3 regions of the Janthinobacterium sp. SUN100 genome follow, and region 3 is predicted to be linked to each of the others. Evidence: predicted binding sites of a transcription regulator. Region 3 holds the regulator's gene; each other region holds the start of a gene.

Region 1 (2,269 bases), 580 kb from region 3:
GACTTCGAAACGCCCCTTGCACAGGGTGGGATAGCTGGCGTTTTCGCCGGGCGCATAGCGGTCGATCAGCACACCGTTCAGGCGCGATTCGAGGCCGTTCGGCGTTTCCAGCCAGCGCACGGATTTCGCCGGCGAGCACACGCCGTGGGTGTTCGGCGCCTCGCCCGTCGCATACGACGACAGCGCACAGCGCCCCTCGACCATCACGCACAGACTGCCGAAGCCGAACACCTCGATCTCGACTTCCGTCTTGGCGATCAGTTGCTCCACCTGCGCCATCGACAGCACGCGCGGCAGCACGGCGCGGGCGATGCCGAAGTGTTCATGGTAAAAATTGATGGCTTCGTAGTTGGTGGCCGAGCCCTGCACGGACAGGTGCAGGCGCAGCTGCGGGTGGTGCTGGGCCGCATACGCCATCAGGCCCGGATCGGCCACGATCATGGCGTCGATGCCGGCATCGGCGGCGCGGTCGATGGCGCTGCGCCACACGGCCCAGTTGTGCGGCTGCGGATAGGTGTTCAGCGCCAGCAGCACCTTGCGTCCATATTGGTGGGCGTAGCGCACGCCCTCGGCGATGGCCTTCTCGTCGAAATTGAGGCCGGCGAAATTGCGCGCATTGGTGGCGTCGCGAAAACCCAAGTAAACGGTGTCGGCGCCATTGTCGATGGCCGCTTTCAAGGCTGGCAGGCTGCCGGCGGGGCAGACCAGTTCCAGCGGTCCGGCCACGCGGGTGGCGGTGGTTGATTCAAGCATCATGGTGTTCACAGTCCTGTATCGGCTCAGGGTGCAGACTATAGCCCCGCCCAGGCTGCCCAGTCCTTGACGCAGGTGAAGGAATGCATGCATGGCTGGTGCGCGTTCAACTTGCTTGACCTGGCTGTAAAATGCCCCCTTTTCTCCCTCTTCGATTGCCCGCCATGCCCCGCAAACCGCTGCTGATCTTCCTGCTCACCCTGTTTCTCACCGTGCTGCAGGTGCAGTGGGCCACCCCCACGGAAGGCTACGACGCCGAGGCGCTCTCCGTGCTGTCGCCCGAAGTGCTGGGCGCGTATCCGGGCGTGCTGCTGCTGTTCCTGCAAGCCGTCTTCGCGCGCCGCGCCATGCCCGTGACGCGCCAGGCCGCCATCTGCACGGGACTGCTGGCCGTCTACTGGCTGCTGGCCAATTACGTCACGTTCGACGCGCGCGTGGCCAGCTGGAGCACCTTCTCGGCGCGGGAAATCTGGGCGCACGTGCTGCCCGCCTCCGTCCTCAGCATCGCCGTCTGCGGCGCCGCCTACTTTGCCGCGAGCGCCTTCATCCTGCGCCAGGGCCGCGCGAAAAAGTAAACGGGGCGCTTTTTTCACCTGCATCAAGGATTCGTCACGCCACTGCACGCGCCCTTTGACGCCACTATATTTAGTGATTAATCTCCATAAAAACACCGCATGTTGTGTTTATTGGAGGTTTCATGACGACGAATGCAGTTCCATCCACGCGCGGCCAGGTCGATGTCGCCGCGTCCATCAATGAATACCTGGACCGGCGCGACTGGCGTGTCAACGCCAACGCCAACCAGGGTTACTCGCTGGGCGGCCTGATACTCAACGTGTCGGGCAAGGTCATCGCCAACTACTGGCTGGACCAGGTCTATCCGCCGGAAGTGGGCGCGGCGCACCGCGAAGCGGCGCTGCACATCCACGACCTCGACATGCTGGCCGGTTATTGCGCCGGCTGGTCGCTGCGCACGCTGCTGCATGAAGGCTTGAACGGCGTGCCGGGCAAGATCGAATCGGGCCCGCCGAAACACATGTCGAGCGCCATCGGCCAGATCGTCAATTTTCTCGGCACGCTGCAAAACGAGTGGGCCGGCGCGCAGGCGTTCAGCTCCTTCGACACCTACATGGCGCCCTACATCCGCAAGGACAGCCTGCGCTACGAAGACGTGCGCCAGTACATGCAGGAACTGATCTTCAACCTCAACGTCCCATCGCGCTGGGGCACGCAGACGCCGTTCACCAACCTCACCTTCGACTGGGTTTGCCCGGACGACCTGCGCGAGCAGATTCCCGTCATCGCCGGCCAGGAGATGGACTTCAGCTATGGCGAGCTGCAGGCGGAAATGGACATGATCAACCGCGCCTACATCGAGATCATGATGGCGGGCGACGCCAAGGGCCGGGTCTTCACCTTCCCCATCCCCACCTATAACATCACCGAGGATTTCGACTGGCATAGCGAGAATGCCGAACGCCTGTTCGAAATGACGGCCCGCTACGGCCTGCCCTAC
Region 2 (2,269 bases), on a different contig from region 3:
CAGCAGGCTGTAGAACTCGATGGCGCGCGCTTCGCGGTCCGCCTCGTTCAGCGCCAGGCCCATGGCCACGCGCATGTAGAACGCCTGCGGCATTTCGATGCGCACGTCCTGGATGTGCAGGAAGTAGCGGTCGTACAGGGTTTGCAGGCCGATGTAGCCGAATTGCAAGTCGCGGTCGGCCACGATGGCTTTGGCCAGGCGTTCCAGGTCGAAGCTGGCGAGTACCGGGTTCAGCAGCTCGGCGGCGATGCCCTTGGCGATGTATTGCGGGAAATACGTCAGGTATTCGGCGGCAGCGGCCGCTTGCGGCACTTCCTTGCCGAACACTTCCTTGCGCACCGTGTGCAGCAGGATGCGGGCCGTGACCTGGCTGTAGGCAGGGTCTTTCTCCATCAGCGCGCGCGCTGCCAGGATGGCCGACTTGTGCAGTTCTTCCACCGGCACGCCGTCGTACAGGTTTTTCACGGTTTCAGCCAGGATGGCGTCGGCATCGACGTGCTTTTCCAGGCCGGCGCAGGCGGCGTTGATCAGGTCGCGCACTTCCTGCATGTCCAGCAGGCGGCGCACGCCGTTGTCGGTCACGTTCAATTGCGGTGCGGAAACTTGCGCGGAGGCGCCTTGCGCTTCCTTCTGCAGGCGGCGCTCTTCCATGTGCTTGGCGCGGTACAACACGTAGGCACGCGCCACGTCGTGCTCGCCCGAACGCATCAGCGACAGTTCCACCTGGTCTTGCACGTCTTCGATATGGAAGGTGCCGCCGCCCGGGTGGCGGCGCACCAGCGCAGCGACCACGCCGTCGGTCAATTGTTCCACCAGTTCGCGGATGCGGGCCGAGGCTGCGCCCTGGCCGCCGTTAACGGCCAAAAACGCCTTGGTCATGGCGATGGCGATCTTCGAAGGCTCAAATGCCACCACCGCGCCGTTGCGGCGGATGATGCGATAGTCGCCCAATGCCGCGCCCGTGCTCGCCACGCTGTTGGCCGCGCCTGGCGCTGGCGATACTGGCGTTGGATGGATGGAAATATCTTGTGGTGATTGCATTGAAGCTCCCGTTGTCAGCTAAAGTCAGCCTGCAGTTTTGCTGCCGCGTGTGTTGTTGAATAGAACGCCCGATGGTCAGGGTTTCTTCAGGTATTTGTTGCTAAATAGTAAATTCATAGTGCATAAAACAGGTCAGTATCCATCTCGCCACACCGCACTGCCCGGCTGGCGCAAAACACGATCAAGGGTGATAAACCGCCAGTTCCAGTGCTTTATCAGCAATCCGGGTAGCTTTGACAATAATTCTGAAAACGTCTGTGATGGCACTACATATAGTCTTTACATCCAACTTCTGCACTAATTGTAGTACCCATCGAAGGGCGATGCAATAGTTTTCCGGCATCCGTCGGCGTAATTTTTTGTATTTTCATATACGATTTCGGTTGACTTTTCAGGGCATGGCTGGGAAGCCCAATCCACGCGAAGTAAGCGCTAACGCAGCTTGTCCGCTCAGGGTTTCCAGCCAGCATTCTTGATAAAAATGCCAGTCAAAAAACGGCCCCGGATCCGTCTTCCTGCCCGGCGCGATATGCTCGTGGCCGCGCACCTGGGACAGCCCGTAGCGCGCCACCAGCGCCGCCGTCAGCGCCGCCAGCACATGGTATTGCCGCCGCTGGAACGGCACATCGTCCGCGCCTTCCATTTCGATACCGATGGAATAGCCATTGCACTGCGGGCGTCCTTCGAAGGCGGACGCGCCCGCATGCCAGGCACGTTGATCAGCAGAAACATATTGCAACAACGCACCATCGCGCCGCACAAAAAAGTGCGCCGACACCTGCAAGCCACGCAGGTCGGCGAAAGAAGGATCGGCATTATAATCTACCCGGCCCGTAAACAAGTCCGACACATGCGGCCCGCCAAAGCGGCCACCCGGCAAACTGATGTTATGGATCACCAGCAAATCGACTTGCGCACCGTCCGGGCGCGCATCGTAGTATTGGGAGTCATAGCGCAGCGCGCCATCGCACCAGCCATCTTCATCTATCGTCCATGCGCTCATCAAATAGGGCTTCCTGTATCGTCAATTTCTGCATACGGTAACGCAACTGGCGTACGCTCAGGCCCAGCTGGCGCGCCGCCCGTGCGCGGTGGTAGCGCGCCTGCACCAGCGCCAGCATGATCATGTCGCGCTCGGCCTGGCGCAAATACACGTCCAGCGGCAAGACCTTGGCCACGCCATACGCCGCCATGCCGGGCAGACACTGTTGCCGCTCCGACACAGCCG
Region 3 (2,269 bases):
TGTTCTTCGCCATGTTGAAACCGGGCGACCTGATCATGGGTATGTCGCTGGCCGAAGGCGGTCACCTGACCCACGGCATGCCGCTGAACATGTCCGGCAAATGGTTTGACGTCGTTTCCTACGGCTTGACGGCGGAAGAAGACATCGACTACGAGGCAATGGAACGCCTGGCCCGCGAACGCAAGCCCAAGCTGATCATCGCCGGCGCGTCGGCATTCTCGAAAAAGATCGACTTCGAACGCTTCAGCAAGATCGCCAAGGAAGTGGGCGCCTACTTCATGGTCGACATGGCCCACTACGCCGGCCTGATCGCCGCCGGCCTGTACCCGAACCCGGTGCCGTTCGCCGACTTCGTCACCTCGACCACGCACAAATCGTTGCGCGGCCCGCGCGGCGGCATCATCCTGATGAAGGCCGAACACGAAAAAGCCATCAACTCGGCCATCTTCCCGGGTATCCAGGGCGGCCCGCTGATGCACGTGATCGCCGGCAAGGCCGTCGCCTTCAAGGAAGCGCTGAGCCCTGAATTCGTCGAATACCAGAAGCAAGTGATCAAGAACGCCGATGTGCTGGCGAAAACCCTGATCAAGCGCGGCCTGCGCATCGTGTCCGGCGGCACCGAATCGCACGTCATGCTGGTCGACCTGCGCGCCAAGAACCTGACGGGCAAGGAAGCCGAAGCCATCCTCGGTTCCGCGCACATCACCTGCAACAAGAACGGCATCCCGAACGACCCGCAAAAACCGTTCGTCACCTCGGGCATCCGCCTGGGCAGCCCGGCGATGACGACGCGCGGTTTCAAGGAAGCGCAAGCGGAAGAAGTGGGCAACCTGATCGCCGACGTGCTGGACAATCCGCATGACGCAGCCACCATCGAGCGCGTGAAAGCGGCCGTGAAAGTACTGGCCGACGCGCACCCTGTGTACGCAGCATAATTATTTGTCCAGAATGTGTCATACGGAGTAAGATTCTGTATGACACATTCCAGTCGTGCCCAAGGGCGCCCGGAGTGATTCGGGCGCCCTTTGTACAAGGGCGGCGATTTCCCGTAATTATTACTATAAAGTTGTAGCCAGCCCATGAAATGTCCATTTTGCCAGCACGGCGACACCCAGGTTCTCGATACGCGCGTATCGGAGGAAGGGGATGCCATTCGGCGCCGCCGCCGCTGCGGCAAATGTGACAAGCGTTTTACCACGTACGAACGCATTGAACTTATCATGCCGGCCGTCGTCAAAAAGAATGGCAGCCGGACGGAGTTCGCTGCGGATAAGTTGCGCGGCAGTTTGATGCTGGCCTTGCGTAAGCGTCCCGTCGCGGCCGCCTCTGTGGATACGGCCATCGCGTCCATCCAGGAAAAGCTGCTTACCAGCGGCTTGCGTGAAGTCGAATCCGGCTATATCGGCGAACTCGTCATGCAGGAACTCAAGCGCCTGGACAAGATCGCCTACATCCGCTTTGCCTCCGTCTACAAGAATTTCGAAGACCTGGCCGAGTTCCAGGACGCGATCGCCGAAGTGGGCCAGGCGCGCAAGCCCTGACGCTCACCCGGACATTCACTTTGCCGACAATGGGGCCGCTCCTGCGCCCCGTGTTCACCATGCCGGCGCTTGCCTGGCAAGCGGTCTGATCAATCCCACCGCCGTTCTTCTCGACTTATCATCGTCCTGTTTGCGCTAGCGCAGACGCGGGTTTTTGCGCGCGCCTATCTTGTAGCTGGGCCGCCTGTTTGTGTGGCTCTTTCTGCGGAAGGGAGTAGCGCATGCACAAGGACGGTCGCACTATGTTTCCTGCGGGTGGCAGCAGCCTTGTCGAAGTGCTGGTGTCGCTGCTGCTGTTGGCGCTGGGCCTGCTGGGTGCCAGCATCCTGCAATTGAACGCCCTGCGCGCGCGCCACGAGTCGGCGCTGCTGTCGGCGGGCGTGCAACTGGCCGCCGGCATGGCCGAGCGCATGCGCGCGAATAACGTGCTCATGAATGGCCCCGATGCGGGCAATCCCTACCTGAACGTGGCCTACGCGGCGGCGGACGGCGCCGAAGCTGGCGGTGGCGCGCCGGACTGTCTTGGCGCTGCCGCCTGCAGCGCGGCCGAACTGGCGCAATTCGACATCGCCGAATGGAAGCAATGGCTGCATGCGGCCTTGCCCGGCGCGCGCCTGCGCATCTGCCGCGACCTTGCCGCGTGGGACGCCGCCGCCCAGGGCTTGCAGTGGGCGTGCAGCGGCGGCAAGGGCGCACCCATCGTCATCAAGCTGGGCTGGCGTGGCCGC

The links. Region 3 encodes NrdR, which represses ribonucleotide reductase genes. Its sites were predicted from a motif close to CACNANATNTNGTG; they were not measured.
Region 1: the regulator NrdR is predicted to act here: its motif matches at 1,391-1,404, upstream of O0881_RS13440 (ribonucleoside triphosphate reductase).
Region 2: the regulator NrdR is predicted to act here: its motif matches at 1,306-1,319, upstream of O0881_RS22585 (ribonucleoside-diphosphate reductase subunit alpha).

Annotation. Positions count from the first base shown of each region.
Region 1 is NZ_JAPUBU010000002.1:256,020-258,288, forward strand. It holds gene O0881_RS13430 (peptidase U32 family protein) at 1-753, opposite strand, end outside; gene O0881_RS13435 (hypothetical protein) at 918-1,328, shown strand; gene O0881_RS13440 (ribonucleoside triphosphate reductase) at 1,451-2,269, shown strand, end outside.
Region 2 is NZ_JAPUBU010000004.1:557,560-559,828, reverse strand. It holds gene O0881_RS22585 (ribonucleoside-diphosphate reductase subunit alpha) at 1-1,041, opposite strand, end outside; gene ampD (1,6-anhydro-N-acetylmuramyl-L-alanine amidase AmpD) at 1,433-2,044, opposite strand; gene O0881_RS22575 (sigma-54 dependent transcriptional regulator) at 2,022-2,269, opposite strand, start outside.
Region 3 is NZ_JAPUBU010000002.1:831,728-833,996, reverse strand. It holds gene glyA (serine hydroxymethyltransferase) at 1-935, shown strand, start outside; gene nrdR (transcriptional regulator NrdR) at 1,080-1,541, shown strand; gene pilV (type IV pilus modification protein PilV) at 1,763-2,269, shown strand, end outside.